One region of the Peribacillus sp. FSL E2-0159 genome, then DNA from elsewhere that is predicted to be linked to it. Evidence: riboswitches for the same ligand, from Rfam matches in the RefSeq annotation. Region 1 holds a riboswitch; the other holds the start of a gene.
The links. Region 1 has a riboswitch for FMN ahead of ribE (riboflavin synthase). Riboswitches for the same ligand answer to the same signal wherever they lie in the genome.

Region 1 (8,856 bases):
TCGTATTGACGGACCAATTCAACGAATTCAGCGACAATGCTTGAAGGTTCCAGCAATTTATTTTCAACTGCATACTGATAGAATAATGATGTCGCTGCCGTCTGTTTACCATCTTCCTGTTCGACAGTTACAGATGCCCAATCATGTTCGTTCAAATGAAGTGCTGACTTATGATGATCAATCAGCAGCGCCTTGCCTCCATCTTCCACAAACTGAGTAATCATTTTTTCGTTATCTTCATCAACCGATAGATCAGTTACGATCAATGTATCTTCAATCTTAGCCTGTTCAAGAAATGCTCCTACATTCTGATTAAGGCGACCAATCGAATTATAACTAACCACTACTTCTTCCCCGAATGCCAGCTTAGCTACAATGCCGCAGCCGACTCCATCTAAATCATTATGTGTAAAGAGATGGTACACACAAACCCCTCCTAATAACTAATAAATTTACTTTTCCCTAAAGACATGAATTTCAATTGCAATCTTTACAATTGTAGCATAATCATATCCGCATATTTTATCATGCTTCCATTACGTGATGCTTTTGTTCTGTTTTTTTATCGAAAATCCCCTAATAATTCTTTATTTCCCATAATTTATACCACTCTACTTCTAAGTTTGATTGGAATCGCATCCATATACGTCTCGTTGTTAGAATTAGAAAAGAGTAGGACAGATGAAATCAAACAATCGATCATGCTTAATGAAATCACCCGGTCCGTTAAAGGATTGACCGACTTTTATAACGGGCTTCAAAAAAACGTCCATACTAGAAGGGAAAATATCGAGGAAGTCACAAAAGAGATCAACCAAATATTAGAATAGACCAGTTTGATAATGGCAAAATCCGAGGAAGTGCACAGCAACAAATGAAGCCAATGTAGATTTCATCATAGAAGAGAATGCCGCTTCCCATGTAGAAGTTGCGGCGAGTGCCGAAGATCAGCATTCGCTAATCATCAATAGCTAGGAACTTTACGAACTATGAAGAATTGCTTAATGGTTTAAGAAAGTTGACATGATCCGGAACAACAAAAAAAAGCCGCAGGAATGTTAACCTGCGACTTCCTTATGTGAAATCACTGTTCTATCAATTTTCCAAGGTTGGCCATTTCAATGGCACTAACCGCAGCTTCATAGCCTTTGTTACCTGATTTTGTTCCTGCACGTTCAATGGCTTGTTCAATATTCTCAGTTGTCAGCAAACCGAAGATAACCGGTACACCTGTTTCCAATGAAACGGAAGCCATGCCTTTAGCTGCTTCATTGCAGACATAATCATAATGTGAAGTAGCACCTCTGATTACCGTTCCAAGACCGATTACGGCATCATATTTACCTGTATTCACAAGTTTCTTAGCAATTAACGGAAGTTCAAAAGCACCCGGGACCCACGCGATGTCAACATCATTCTCATCAACACCATGACGCTTAAGGCCATCCAATGCCCCTCCTAAAAGCTTGCTTGTGATAAACTCATTAAATCTTCCTACCACGATACCGACTTTCAATCCTGATCCGATTAATTGTGCTTCAATAGTTTTCCCCATGTCCAATTCCTCCTAATTTTTAAAAACAATATCATTTTTTTCATGTTAAGATTTAATTCCTTAAAATCCTTCAAGCTTTTGGGATGTTTAGTTCAAGTTCCTGTTTCCCGATTGTATCATTTTGTTGAAGATACCGAATCAAATCGGCTATCGTAATGAATTTCAGGTTGAATTTATCAGCGATGACTTCTAAATCGGATACACGGGCCATCGACCCATCTTCATTCATGATCTCACAAATGACACCAGCTGGAGCGGCACCGCATAACTTTGCCAAGTCCACCGATGCTTCCGTATGTCCTGCCCTCCTTAATACGCCGCCTTCTTTAGCGACTATCGGAAAAGTGTGACCAGGCCTTTGGAAATCTTCAGCGACCGAATCTTCATTAAGAAGCTCGAGGATGGTCAAGGACCTTTCAAAAGCACTGATTCCTGTAGAGGTGCTTTTATGATCGACACTTACCGTAAAAGCAGTGCCATGATGATCGGTATTTTCTCCTACCATAGGATGCAGTTTCAATTTCTCTGCCAGTTCTTCAGTGATGGTTGTACAAATCAAACCACGTCCATGAGTCGCCATGAAATTAATCGCTTCCGGTGTCGCCTTTTCGGCCAACACTACAAAATCCCCTTCATTTTCACGGTCTTCATCATCGGATACGATTACTACCTTGCCAGCCTTCAAATCTTCTATTGCCTCTTCTATTGTATGGAACATCATTACACCGCCCTTTTATTAGAATCCATGCTCTGCCAAAAACTCTAAATTCAGTCCTGGTTTTGGATTGCCATTTTTCATTTGATGTATTATATATTTCCCTATCATGTCGTTTTCGATGTTAACGATATCGCCAGCCGCTTTTTGTCCCAATATGGTGTCCTGATGAGTCAATGGAATCAATGATACAGTTAAAAGGTTCCTTTCGATTCCAAATATCGTCAAGCTCGTTCCATCAATGGCCACGGAACCTTTTGGAATGCAAAAGGTACTAAGCCCTTCTTCCAATTGGATTACATAATATACGGCATTTTCTTTCCGTTCTTTTTTTATGATTGTTCCGGTTCCGTCGATATGACCTGAAACAAAATGACCGCCAAACCTTCCCTGTGCACTCATGGCTCGTTCGAGATTAACAGGTGATCCCAATTTTAACGTCCGGATCGAGGAAACCTTGACCGTTTCCGGCATCACGTCGACCGTAAACAAACTTTTAGTGAAGGACGTTACCGTTAAGCAAACTCCGTTGACTGAAATACTATCCCCCAGATGCACATCTTCAAGGATTTTTTCAGAACGAATCGATAACTCCATACTGCTTTTTCCTTTTTTCAAGGAATGTACGGTACCGATATCCTCAATGATTCCCGTAAACATGTTTTTCCCCCTTTTATAAAATATAAAAAACCCCTTAGGATGACCTAAGGAGTTAGCAGGAGAAATGAGTGAAAAAAATTGTATACCTAAAAAGCCTAATATTTTCATTTCGAAAAATTAGGCGTACGTATACACTTGGGTTCCACACGTCCTTCTCCCATCCAGACTGTACTGTCGGCTTTGGAATCTCACCAAATCCTGCCTTTAACAGGCTCGCGGGCTTAGAATTTCTTCATCACCGCCGGTTGGGATTTTCACCCGACCCCGAAGGACTAAAATAATATGAATCTTTGAATATTTTATCACCATAAAGTGAAGATGTAAAATTTCTAACCTTAAATGGTTCAATTGTTACAGGAACTTCCTCTCTTTATGAAAAAATGACCCCCAAGTACCCCCGGTGTGCTCCAAAAAGGTTAACCAGGCTAAATATGTGGAATAAGGTTAGCAGGATCACAATTCATACAAGGAGGAAGCCCATGATTATTTCCATCATTAACTTGATTTTCTATCTGTTCGTCGTCACGATGAATTTTTTAGCCAATTTCCTGCCATTGAACGGCCAAACATCAGGAGAGATTTCCGATAAACTGGATGTCCTTTTCACTCCTGCCGGTTATGTATTTTCCATATGGGGCTTAATCTATTTTCTGCTCGCCATCTGGGTATTCAGGCAGTTTTTAAGTAAACATCAAAACAGCCCTGCTTATAAGGCATCCTTCCCTTGGTTCGCTTTAAGCTGTGTCCTAAATGGCGCTTGGCTTTTGGCTTGGCACTATGAGCACTTTTTATTATCCGTATTCATTATCATTGCTCTGTCGGCCACTTTAATGGTCATTTATACAAACATAAAAAAAGTGGAGCACACTACTTTCGACCTATTTCCGTTTTCCGTTTATACAGGCTGGGTAAGTGTTGCAACCATCGCTGACATTTCTTATTACCTCACCTATATCAAATGGGACAGTTTTGGGCTTTCCAGTTTAACCTGGACGATCATCCTGCTGATTGCAGCAACAATCCTGGCCTTTGTCTTTGCAGGTAAAAACCGGGATTGGTGCTATCCTCTCGTATTTGTTTGGGCGTTCATAGGGATCGGGATACGAAATAGCGCCGCCTATCCGGTAATCACAGACGTTTCTTATATCCTGGCAGCCATCACTTTTATCGTATCCATCACCATATTCATTAAAAATAGAAGGAACTGAATAAGGAATATGGTAGTTAAAATGCTTGCTGAATATCTTCCCAGACGTCCTGCCAAGCTTCAAGGCCAACTGAGAGACGGACCAGTTGGTCACTGATGCCCATTTGTTCACGCGAATCTTTAGGAATGGCAGAATGCGTCATGGTAGCGGGATGCTGGATCAATGTTTCGGCATCCCCCAAACTTACAGCAATTTTGATAAGTTTCAATTTATTGAGGAATTCCTGTGCATCCTGTTTTGTGCCATGCAATTCGAAAGAGATAAGGCCGCCGCCATGTTTCATCTGTTTTTGCATTATATAATGATTCGGTGAAGCATCATCACCTGGATAATATACCTTTTTCACCTTTGGATGTTTCTTAAGTTCTTGAAAGATTGCCATTGCATTGTCCGAATGACGGTCCATCCTGACAGGCAAGGTCTTTAACCCCCGCAATAGTAACCAAGCATCGAATGGTGAAATGATTCCACCGATATCTTTCTGTGTAGTTCCAGCTACATGATTCATGAATTCCTTTTTACCGACGACAAGGCCCGCAACGACATCCCCATGCCCGCAAAGATATTTCGTAGCGCTATGAAGGACGATATCACAGCCATATTCAAGCGGCCTCTGTAGGTAGGGCGTCGAAAACGTATTATCGACTACGACCGTCACATTATATTCCTTCGCAACTCTCACCACCATCTGTAAGTCAATCAATTTCATCGTCGGATTGATTGGGGTTTCTACATATATGCAGGTCGTTTCCGGCCGGATCATATTCCTTACCTGTTCTTCTGTATCCATTTCACAAAAATCATGAGTGATGCGGTATTTATTTTTCATTAGCTGCAGAAGGCCAAATGTACAACCATATAACCCCTGTGAGCACAGGATGTGGTCATCTGTTTTTGTTAACGCAAAAAGTACTGCTGAAACAGCAGCCATCCCTGAACCGAAAGCAAGGCCAGCTTCCCCACCTTCCAAAGCGGCAATCTTTTCTTCAAGCACTTGTACCGTTGGATTTCCAAGGCGAGAATAAATATATCCATCTTCCAAACCAGCAAATCGCCGTTCCCCTTGCTCGGCATTTTCGAAAGTGAATGTCGAGGTTTGGAATAAGGGTGTTGCCAAGCTTCCTAAATGTTTCTTCGAGTCATATCCTTCATGGATGACTGCAGTTTCAAACTGTTTATACTTTCCTGTCATACCGTCTCCTCCTAACCTATGTCTATTGCTATCATATGTCAAAAAACCATATAAAGGAAGCGTTTTCATTCATGATTATCCCCCATTAATGAACTCTTGAATTTAGTAAATGTGATACTATTTCACAATCAAATATTTATAATGGAAGATTTTAGGTGTTCAACAGATGAACAAATTCATTTTTGGTTTTCTGGTCATTTTAACGACTGCTTTAATGGGGTCATCATTCGCAATAGGAAAAATTGGTTTAGCGTATACTTCCCCAATTTACTTGTAGCGATTCGTTTCATCCTAACACAATGGTCGGGGTTCTGCTCGGCTTAATCGGCGTCTTTATAACAATGGGCGCACATCTTGATTTGAAGACCGGCCCCCTCCTTGGATTGATGTAAGCCATTTCTTGGTCCATATCAACCCTATTATGAAAAATTTGGGACATACTTTCGACACTTGGGTCATGACAGCCTATCAAATGCGGTGCGGGGGTATTCTCCTGCTCATTGGATCATTTCTTTTTGAATTGCCCTTTTTCAAGATTACCCAGGCATCCATCATTATTTTGTCTTGGCTGGCCATCATGGCATCCATCGTTCAATTTTCGGTTTGGTATTTCCTATTACAAAAGGGTGATCCAGCAAAAACAAGCGCTTTCCTATTTCTAGCTCGCTTTTTCGGTGTCCTATCTGGCTACCTCTTGCTGGATGAGCCTGTTCACTGGTAGGTGTGGATTCTGCAAAATGAGCAACTTTTTAATTTTTAATCTTAACGTGCATTTTAAAAAAAAAGAGACAGCCGCCATGGCCGTCCCTTTTTCCGAATCATTCATCGACTACGATGTTTCCACCATAGAAGGTTACTCTCGTTAATGGAATCTCCAGTTCACGAGCCATTTTTTTCAACTCTCGCTCTTCTCTTTCCGTTACGATTGAAATGACAGTGCCATCTGCACCTGCACGCCCAGTTCTCCCAGATCTATGGATATACTGTTCAACGTTGTCAGCCATATCAATATGAACGACCGCAGTAAGACCTTTAATATCAAGCCCCCTTGCCGCTACATCCGTTGCTATCAGCATTGGGGATTTTCCGGAACGAAGCTTGCGCAGCGCTTTCTCCCTGTCAACTTTATTGGATTCACCGTGAAGCACGCCCATTTCAATACCTTTATAACTCAACTTTTCATGTAAGACGCTCAGCTCTGCTATATCATTCAGGAAGGCAAGGGCCTTCACATCTTTAAGTCTTGTGATTTTCTCGAGAATCTTGGACTTTTCCCGTCTCTCAACAACAAAGTAAAGATGGTCCACCTTTGATTCCATTTTTTCATGCTTATCGACCTTGATCATTTCGGGTTCATTCATGAATCCCCGGGCCGCTTTTTCCGTTTCCTCTGGCAGGGTAGCTGAAAAAACCATGATTTGCCGGTCTTTTAGCGTAGTTTTAATAATATTGTTGATCGTTCCCATATGCTCCGGAGTGATCAATTGGTCACCTTCATCAAGTACTATCGTCTTAACTTCATGCATCTTCAATTTCTTTTGGGCAATCAATTCGTAAATCCGTCCCGGTGTTCCAGCAATCACCTGTGGATGCTTTTTCAGTTTGTCCAACTGCCTTTTCACATTAGCACCGCCGATGAATGCTGCACCCGTTATGCCGCTTCCCTCTGACCAAATGCGAATTTCTTCATTGATTTGCATGACCAGTTCTCGTGATGATGCCAGAATCAAAGCTTGGGGCGATTTTTTTTCAGGATCTATCTTTTCCAGCAATGGCAGTAAATATGCTAATGTTTTTCCTGTACCAGTCGGTGATTCGGCCATGATATCTTTTCCCTCGACAATCACGGGAATCGCTTTCGTTTGAATCGGGGTAAGTTGTCCGAATCCGGACTTTTTCCAGACCTCTTGTATATATGGTTTTCTATCGTTCACTAATGCAGGTAATTCGCTCATATCGTTCTCCTTTAATATAAAACTTTTCCTATCTTTTCATAGTACCATTTATTCTTGTCCAGTAGCCAACGGAATACGAATTGTAACCGTCGTCCCTTTGTTTATCTCACTTTCAAAATGCATTTCCCCCTGAAGGCGATGAACGATCTTCCGGCAAATTGCAAGCCCGATCCCTGTGCCCTTTTCCTTCGTCGAATAAAAAGGCTCACCAATCCGTTCAAGTCGCTCGGGCACCATACCCATGCCATTATCACTCACGCTGACCACAGCTTGTCCATCGATGATTTGCAGCGATATGTCAATCTCCCCATTATCCTCAATCGCTTCAATGCTGTTCTTGACGATATTGATTATCAACTGTTTAAGTTCAATTGAATCAGCCATAATATAAATCGGTTCGGCGGTTTTAACCCTGAACCCCATTTCGATATTATTCAAATTCGTTTCTGCTTTCATCAACGTGAATACCTGTTGTAAACTGTCGGCCAGATCGATCCTGCAAAATGCGACATCCTGTTTCTTCCCGAGTACCAAAAGTTCACTTGAGATAATATTAATTCGGTCAATTTCCTTCAACATGATATCAGAATGCAGCGGGTTTACTTCCTGGGTCATATCCATTAACTGCACAAATCCTTTTAACGATGTCAGCGGATTCCTTATCTCATGTGCGACGGCCGCAGCCAGATGTCCGATTACAGATAGCTTTTCAGACATGATCATCAATTCCTCTTCGCGCCGCAATTCAGTAATATCCCTAACGATTGCATATACTCCAAGCACTTCCGCTTGAACGATGATCGGTAAAAAGGTTACACGGATTATCCTTTTTTCATCACTACTATTCTGGATGGTCGTTTCGAATTTTACAGCCTCCCCTTGAAGGGACTGCATAAAGAATACAGATACTTTATCACTTTCATTCCAGTTGATGAGATGATTCGCATTCTTGCCTTTCAAATTGTCACTATTATGACCTAACAGTTTTTCAGCTTCCGGGTTTATCGAAACGACATTTCCTTCGAGATTCAGCTCAAGGACACAATCCGGGTTATGCTTGAACAACGACTGATACTGTTCATCCTTCAGAATGAATTCCTGCTGAGACCTCAACATTTTCCCCATCCAATACCTGATTATGAAGTATAGGAAAAGCCCGGTTATGAAAATGAACATCCACCCTTTGGAATGCTGAAACATTGCATATATCTGAACATCTGCCCTTGCCTGTGTCATAGAGATGTAATCCGTAACGAAAATCCATAAGACGCCAATGATTATATATATAATAGCCACTTTACATGCAATTTTATGAGATTGGTTCATGTTTTTTCCTTTGTATTGTTTTTGGTTTATTATTCCCAAATCACTCAAAAAAAGCCCTCATGTTTTCAACATAAGGACTCTATGGATATTGTACCATATATATTGCATTCATTGTTTTATATCGCTAAAAAATCCAGCAGCATTTTAACTGGAACTTCAATGATCAAGAGAGGTTTTTAATGGCTTGATTGAATTCTTCTTCTATATCTTTTGTAGGCTTGGCCGATAATAAGCTGAAAACGACC
Region 2 (8,856 bases), 2.7 Mb from region 1:
TTTCCAATCATTGGTTAATGTGGACAAGAGAGGGTAATCCTTTCCCGTTTCCATTTCTGCAAGCATTTGATGCAATGAGTCAAGGAATGTATAGCGAACATACTCTTCTTCTACATCTTTCCTTTTTGCAATCTGTTCAAATGTAAGTCCAATCCTGTTTATTCCGGTTAATTTCAAAATGAAAATGTCTCGTTTCATTTCACTTTGATTTTCTAAAAGGGATATCAGTTCATCATATAGATGTTGAGCAATCAAGGCTCGATCCTGACGATTAGCATGTAAAAATTCCTTTACGAAGATTTGGATTTTGGGATTTCGTTGTATCGGATAAAAACGTCTTTCATTGTGGACAATATGGGATATGGTTTGAATGAGTAAGTTTAACCTCCCCCAGAAAACCGGGGTGATATTGTGATACTTCCAACCATTTATATACGTCGGAAATGGATTATTATTAAAGTAATCGACTAACATTCCCTCACCTTGCATACTAATTTCATATGCATCTGATTTATCCGTTAAATTAATCAAGTCATGCTTAAGTAAATGTTCAATGTTTTGATTTAATTGCTGACGGGTAAATCGAGGTATTGTCCCAAAAATATCCGTTAACCCGAATAAATGGGCATCCTGGATTGTTTGTGACGATTTCTTTCCCTGCAGCATATGGTATATAGCATAAATGGAACGTTCGCCTTGAAATTTTTTTATTGCATATAGAATGATGGCCTGTAGATAATTATTCATGGGACTCACATCCTTGTTTCATTTAACCAATAAACCCATTGTAACAAAAAACTGCAAAAATCGCCGTTATTATTGCTGAATACAAGGGCAATTATGTGACTAAATGACGAATCAAGGAAAGAACAAAGTTAATTATTTCAATGTTTTTTGTTGACATTCCGCTACTGATAGTCATTATCAATACAATTTCTATTGAAAAGTTTGGCATTCGGTCTTACAATAAGAAAGAGATAATAATCTGAAATAAAAAGATTATCAGTTGTTAATCAACTTAGGAGGGGTTATATTCATGGCTAAATTTACTATTGTGGATAAAGAAACATGCATAGCTTGTGGAGCTTGCGGAGCAGCGGCACCAGATATATATGATTACGATGACGAAGGGATTGCATTTGTTACCCTTGACGATAATGAAGGAATCGTTGAAATTCCAGATGTACTTATAGATGACATGATGGATGCATTTGAAGGATGCCCAACGGATTCTATTAAAGTTGCTGACGAGGCATTTGATGGAGATGCACTAAAGTTCGAATAGAGGTACAAGCCATTTTCAATCGAGAATGGCTTTTCTTTTTGCCAAAGTCGCATTACATGCTCTCATACCAAAATTAATTAGAAATAAAAAACAACCGAATATGAATATCCGGTTGTTTTTTATTTCTATCGTAAATGCCATTAAGCATTTTTATATAATGTTTGCTTATTGATCCATGTCTGTAATTTAATGAACAGCAACATGAATACAGATGTGATGAGCACGCCTTTTATCACGTTGAAAGGCAATATTGCCGTCGTAACGAACTTTCTTGACTCGGGTGCCGACATTGCATCCCATCCCATAAAGAAGGTATAAGCCGGTAAGAAGACAAAATAGTTTAAAACACTCATAAATACTGCCATGGAAACTGTCCCCGCAAGTAAAGCGAACGTCATCCCTTTTTTTGAATTGATTTTCTGAAATACATAATAAGTTGGCAAGACAAACAGTATTCCGGCTATAAAGTTAGCGATATGCCCCACAGGTACAGCAGTCAAGGTCCCTGTCATGACTAAATCCAATAGGTTTTTAATGAACTCGACTAGAATTCCTGCCATCGGACCGAAAATCAATGCCGCCATCAGTGCTGGTATGTCGCTAAAATCAACATTGAGAAAAGGCGGGAATCCTGGAAACGGGAAATTTAAAAGCATCAATAAATAAGAAATGCTTCCCATCATGGCAAGTGTGACCGTTTTTTTCACTTTGTTCTTTTTCATAGTTCTCTCTCCTTCTTTTCCGATCTACCTGAAAAAGAGGTTAGGGTTCCAAAATATGTTGATGCTCAATAAAAAACCTTTAATTCCAATAGAATTAAAGGGATAAATTAAAGGTTACATCAAACAAACGTTCAGCAAATAACTGTTGAAACGCACTCAGGAACCTCCATCTTCTCCCATCCAGACTATACTGTCGGCTTTGGAATCACACCAAATCCTGCCTTGTAAGGCTCGCGGGCTTAGAAGAAGAAATTCCTTCATCACCGCCGGTGGGGAATTGCGCCCCGCCCCGAAGATAGACCTATAAAATTTTTTATACTTCCCATTATATCTGAAATTCCTTTTTTTTGATAGCATTTTTTCTCAGTTGATGCTTTTAGGATGAATATCGATCGTCACAGTGAATGGCTTAAAACACATAGCGGTATACTAATTGACAATTCTAAATAATGAAAATTATTTTTTGTATTACGTAAACGAAGACGAATCCTTTTATATCACGGCATTAAACAATTGATATGATGATAATTATTTTATTAAGCGCTTACATCCAGATAAGCCAAATTGACATAACAAGCTTTCCAATTGTAAAATTAACTGAAATTTAAGATAATTCTTTTCCCTAGGAAGGTGTTTAGACGTGTATCGGATTTTAGTAGCAGACGCCATTAAACCAGAAGGACTTGGACCGCTATCAGAGGCATCCAATATTCATCTCATTCAGAAGACCGTAGAGGAAGCTGCAAACGAACTTGATCAAATCGATGCAATTCTTGTGAGAAGTGCGACGAAGGTTTCGGAAGATTTAATGAATCGTATGCCGCAGTTAAAAATTATAGCACGCGCTGGTGTCGGTGTTGATAACATAGACATCCCTGCGGCAACAAAACGCGGGGTTGTCGTGGTTAATGCACCTGACGGCAATACTATTTCAACAGCTGAACATACATTCGCCATGATGGCTTCATTAATGCGCCACATTCCGCAAGCTTATGCTTCACTGAAAAATGGGGAGTGGAAACGTTCTTCATATACGGGAACTGAACTTCGTGGTAAAACATTAGGTATAGTTGGCTTTGGACGTATTGGAGGGGAAATTGCCAAACGTGCTAAAGTGTTTGGCATGAATGTCATTGTCTATGATCCGTTCCTGACTGTCGATCGTGCAAAGAAAATGTCCGTAACGGCCCTGCCATTAGATGAATTGCTTCCTAAAGCAGACATCATTACTGTTCATACACCACTAACGAATGAAACTAGAGGATTAATCAATAAAGAAAAACTGCTTACCTGTAAAAAAGGGGTTTATGTACTGAACTGCGCCCGTGGTGGAATTCTAGACGAAGATGATTTATATGAAATGTTAGTTGAAGGACATGTTGCAGGGGCTGCACTGGACGTTTTCGTCGAAGAACCTCCAATTGGCCATAAACTCCTTGAACTGGATAGCGTCATTGCTACACCGCATCTAGGTGCTTCCACAAAAGAAGCCCAATTAAATGTTGCCGTACAGGTTGCCCAAGAAGTATTGACCTATTTCGAAGGGAATCCAGTCTCAAGTTCAATCAACCTTCCAGCCATATCTAAAGAAGTGTTTGAAAAATTACAGCCATTCTATCAACTTGTTCAGCAAATGGGATCCATTGCTTCTCAGTGCATGAATGAAGGTATTCAGGAAATCTCCGTTACGTATGCAGGGGAATCATTGGATTTCGATACAGCGATTCTTACAAAAAGTCTAATCTCTGGCTTTTTCAGATCAAGAGTTGATGCATCAGTCAATGAAGTGAACGCCTTGTTGATCGCAAAAGAGCGTGGCATAACCGTTGGTGAAAAAATCTCTGCGGACTCTTTAGGTTACTCGAATTTGATCAGCCTTAAAGTAAAAGGTGACAACCGTGAATTAACAATCAGTGGGACCTATATCGAAAATTACGGTTCTCGGATTGTAAGTTTGAATGGTTTCAAAATCGACTTTCATCCAGAATCGAATTTACTTTATATCCAGCATACCGATAAACCTGGTGTAATCGGTAACGTAGGTAAGGTCTTAGGTGATCACGGAGTGAATATCGCCACCATGCAGGTTGGCCGAAAAGAAGCTGGCGGGGAAGCCATCATGGTTTTGAGCTTTGATTTACCATTAGAAGACAACATGAAACAATTTTTAATGGAAACAGAAGAAATTACATTCATGGCCCGTATTTCATTATAAGAAGAAAAAAGTGCCCGTAAGCGCGGGCACTTTTTCTATGAATGCAAGGGGCTTTTTCCAACCATTGACAGGGTGTTTACAACGCACCATCATATAGTTGCATCAATTCACTTGGTTCGGTGCTTTGGGCACCAATATATCTTCTGTTAAATTCAGCTGGCCAACCTCTTCAATAGGAGCATTTTCAAACTTCACTTTTTCAAAACCAAAATCCTTAGCTATGAAGAGTATGGCTTCTAATGCTTGAAGGGATTCCTCATTATTTTCAATGGCAGCTTGATCTGATAATTGAATGATCACAAGATCTCCATCAGAGCTTATCCTTTTCCATTTCAGGTCATGCGGGATTGCAGGTGAAATCCCCTCGATGTCCGCCTCCCCTTTTCCAGCTTGCAGCGCCTCCTCAAAGTCCTGATAACCCATATTGCTTGGAACAAGGAAACTTGGGGAAGTCTCATCCCTTTGGTATAGAAGGTATGTGCGATTTTTTTGATGAGGTATATCCTCTTCCTTTAAATATCCCGCATGCGCAAACATGGCACCCTGCTTACCACCTGTAGAAAATGTCATTTTCTCTATATTGGTATAGGAAAGCGTTTCCTCCATCGAATGGAGAAAAAGGGTATCTTCGTCCAATAATTGGCTTTTTTCTTGAAAATCAATATTAGCAGTGGTCATATCGTTTCCTTGGCTAATCTTTATATCAAGCGGAAAATAATCAGATAGCCCATATTGCTCCTCATCGATTTCGGACATTTGATTAACTAACTGATTCAGTGTATCACTTTCGTCATAATGTTTGAGTTTAATTGAAATGGGAACGATGAAATTCATTTGATCATCTGGGACACCCATCGTAATGATTGATGCATTTTTAAGGTCATCTTGATAGATTGCTTGTGCAAATGTTTTTTCCTTTCCCCTTTTTCGAGGTTCCATTTCTGTAACCTTGTCTTTAGATTCGATTTCTGCTTGCTTACTCGAAAACTCTTGATTATACTGTTTATCTTCTGAAGGATTTTCTTTCTTACTTGCATCCTGCCGTTCAAAATCTGCCATTTCCTTATTTTCAGATATGGATAATTTCCCACTACTGCCGCTGCCCTCTTGACTTGTCGTTCCTTTTTTTTCAATAATTATCGAAGATCCCAAAACAACCATTAAGAATAAGGAGGCAACACCCGCAATTAGAGGTATCCAGTGTTTCTTTCTCTTCTTTTCATGTATTCTCGCAAACACCTCTGCTCTGGTTCGGTCATCTTTTAATTTCGGAAGCTCGCGTAGCATGTCTTCAATTTCGTTTTCTTTCCAACGGGTTCTTCTCAATGCGGTGGCCCTCCTTTCCTGATAATTCTTCCATCAACTTTTTGATAGCCTTCAAAGCACGGTGCTGGGTCGTTTTCACCTTACTTTCACTCCAATTCAATACTTCAGCAGTTTCCGTAATGGACAATCCCTGAATATATCGTAAAATGATGACGGATCTTTGATCGACGGTGCACCGGTTTAAGCATTGATAAATATCTTGGATTTCATCGTTCATGATAGCCACTTCTTCGGGAATGGGCTCTTTATCTATTATCAATTGCCTATCCCAATCAAAGTTAGGAAAGATTTTGTCTTTCCACCCTTTTTGTTTCCGAAAGTAATCTATCGTCACATTTCTTGCAATCGAATACATCCACGTTTTTTCACTGCTTTTTCCTTCGAAGCGTTCATAGGCCTTCATCACCCGGATATAGACCTCCTGAACAAGGTCTTCAGCCGTTTCTCGATTTTTAGTCATATAAAAAATGAATTGATATATTTCCTGATGATATTTTTCATAAAGATCGTGGAAAACGGAATCCATCATTTCCCCACATCCGTTCATAAATATAGTCGTCAATCCTAAATAAAAGTTACATACCTCGGCTTCAATCTTATTATAACATTCCGTTAATTTCCACTTAACAAAGACTTCGTATCTTGTATCCTAAAAAAAACAAAGACAAGTTGGAAAGAAATCCAATTGCCTTTGTCTTCTCAGTTCCTTATGAAACAAGATTTTTTGGCATGCCACCCGTCATTCATTCAGCATTTTCCATAATTCGAGGCAGAATAAAACTGAACGTCGTCCCTTTATTAGGTAAACTGTTTACCGAAATGTAGCCATCATGGGCATTGATTATATTTTTTACGATTGCCAAACCCAATCCGGTACCCGAACGGCCGCGGGTCCTTGCTTTATCCGCTTTATAAAACCTCTCGAATACAAAAGGTAAATCTTCTTCGGGAATTCCAGATCCTGAATCCCTCACATCAATGATCAGACCCCTTCGATCACTTGTCCTCTGAATGACATCAATGTTACCGCCTGGAGGTGTATGACGAATCGCATTATCAATTAAATTGGTCAAAACCTGTTCGATACGGTCGGGATCGAAATGCCATTCGATTTGATTGTCTTGCAGACTGGCTGATATTGTAATCCCTTTTTCTTTGGCTAACCCGGAAAACTTACTTGTAATCCTCTTTAAATAAGGCGAAATAGGTACACATTCATAGCTAAGGTTCATTTTACCCGATTCCAATTTAGCTAGATCGAGGAGATCATTGACTAAACGTCCCATTCTCAAAGACTCATCATAGATGATGCGGGCCATTTCCACCTTTTCCTCTTCACTGCTCGCAATGTCATCCACGATCGCTTCACTATAACCTTGTAACATTGAAATCGGCGTTCTTAACTCATGAGAGACATTCGCTATGAAATCCGTCCTAAGTTTGTCCATACGCCGTTCATCACTCATATCCCGTATGATGGCCACCGCTCCGCGAATATTGTCGGCATTTGTATATAGCGGACTGACAATAAATCCCCAATCACGGCCCTGCAAGGTGATTTCACCGACTTGCTCCTTATCGAAGGACTCTGATTCATCAAATAGATTCATCAAAACCAAGGGGACATTCACGTCATCTTCCCGGTTAAAGCCCTTTTCAAAGTACCAGGATTGCAGAAACCTTTCCGCTGGCGGATTCGTTTCCAGAATTGTGCCATCTTTATTGAAGGTAATGACCCCATCAGCCATACTGCTAAGGATGCTTGAGAGATGTTCCTTTTCCTGACTAAGTGCATTCATATTGAATTTCAGTTGCTTCCTCATCTGATTAAACGCTATGGCCAGCTCACCGATCTCATCTTGAGTCAGAATCGGGACCTTCGTATCAAATTTCCCCCGGGCAATCGCTAGTGCTGCTTCCCTCATCTTCACCAATGGGGCATTGATTCTTGTAGATAAAAAGAAAGCAAAAATCGTTGTCAAAATAATGGCGATGCCCGCTGCCAATAAAATGAACTGTGTAGTGGATTTTGTGGTTTCTTCCATGGACTCCAACGATTGAAATAGGAAAACTTCATCCTGTTCCCCGTTCAATTCAAGTGGAATGCCTACAACGATTGCGGATAATTCCCCGTTACCTGCATCATCGGATAGTGCCATTTCCTTTTTTACAGTCTTTCTTTCCGTAAAAACCTTGAGCAATTCAGAATCATTTTTAATGGATTCCGGCGTGATTTCAAACTCATTATCTCCCCCGATGGATGAGAATACCATTTTGTCATCATTAAGAATGATCATTTTTGTTTCGTTGCCTATTAATTCCGAAGCTATTTGTAAAACCTCGTTGCTGGATCCCTGATGTTCATTGGTTACCTTAATGATTTGTTCAGCCGTTTTGGTTAAATCATTTTCAATATTTTCAATTTGGAAATTCTCAAAGAATTCGACCAGCAGTACGGTTAAAACGATTAATACAAACGACACGAGCAAAAGGATCGTTGCCCATAGCTTCCCTACAACACTACCCCATAGCATCAGTCATTAATGACTTCGAACTTGTAACCTACACCCCAAACGGTGACAATCATCTTGGCTGCGTTTTCGGATATGCGGTTTAATTTTTCACGTAAGCGTTTAACATGCGTGTCAACAGTTCGAAGATCTCCAAAGAATTCATAGTGCCAAACTTCTTTTAACAATTGCTCCCGATCGAAAACCTTATCTGGGGATTTCGCCAAGAAATATAATAATTCATATTCTTTTGGTGTTAATGAAACTTCTTTGTTATCAGCAAGTACACGGTGTGCATCATTATCTATGGTTAGATGCGAGAAGACGATCACATCTTTTGCCGTCGTTTCCGTCTGCATGTAACTTGTGCTTGAAGATCGACGTAATAAAGCTTTAACCCTTAATACGACTTCACGAGGACTGAACGGCTTCACGATATAATCATCGGTCCCCACTTCGAACCCTTGTACGCGGTTCACTTCTTCCCCTTTAGCAGTCAGCATGATAATCGGTGTCGTTTTCTTTTCCCTTAATTCACGGCAAACTTCGATTCCATCTTTACCAGGCATCATAATATCCAATAAAATTAAATCATAATCATTTTCAAGGGCTTTCGATAAAGCCATATCTCCATTTTCAGCTTCATCGATTATGTATTCTTCCCTTTCCAAATACATTTTTAGCAGCCGGCGGATTCTTTCTTCATCATCCACCACGAGAATTTTAATAGCATTATACATTATGTAATCAGCCTCCTATCATATATTCTACAAAATGAAAACTTCCATGACTAATAAT

Region 2: linked by a shared signal. The riboswitch ahead of NYE63_RS18300 (ECF transporter S component) and the one ahead of ribE (riboflavin synthase) in region 1 are both predicted to bind FMN.

Annotation. Positions count from the first base shown of each region.
Region 1 is NZ_CP152053.1:625,613-634,468, reverse strand. Features, by position in the region: gene NYE63_RS03115 (oligoribonuclease) at 1-425, opposite strand, end outside; gene ribE (6,7-dimethyl-8-ribityllumazine synthase) at 1,085-1,555, opposite strand; partial or broken gene ribB (3,4-dihydroxy-2-butanone-4-phosphate synthase) at 1,635-2,273, opposite strand; gene ribE (riboflavin synthase) at 2,292-2,930, opposite strand; FMN riboswitch at 3,076-3,206, opposite strand; gene NYE63_RS03095 (TspO/MBR family protein) at 3,410-4,138, shown strand; gene megL (methionine gamma-lyase) at 4,155-5,330, opposite strand; gene NYE63_RS03085 (EamA family transporter) at 5,752-6,051, shown strand; gene NYE63_RS03080 (DEAD/DEAH box helicase) at 6,149-7,285, opposite strand; gene NYE63_RS03075 (ATP-binding protein) at 7,334-8,659, opposite strand; gene putP (sodium/proline symporter PutP) at 8,775-8,856, opposite strand, start outside.
Region 2 is NZ_CP152053.1:3,761,211-3,770,066, forward strand. Features, by position in the region: gene NYE63_RS18290 (helix-turn-helix domain-containing protein) at 1-747, opposite strand, end outside; gene NYE63_RS18295 (ferredoxin) at 1,037-1,285, shown strand; gene NYE63_RS18300 (ECF transporter S component) at 1,426-2,007, opposite strand; FMN riboswitch at 2,172-2,308, opposite strand; gene serA (phosphoglycerate dehydrogenase) at 2,648-4,222, shown strand; gene NYE63_RS18310 (hypothetical protein) at 4,325-5,548, opposite strand; gene sigX (RNA polymerase sigma factor SigX) at 5,514-6,074, opposite strand; gene NYE63_RS18320 (ATP-binding protein) at 6,292-8,085, opposite strand; gene NYE63_RS18325 (response regulator transcription factor) at 8,082-8,798, opposite strand.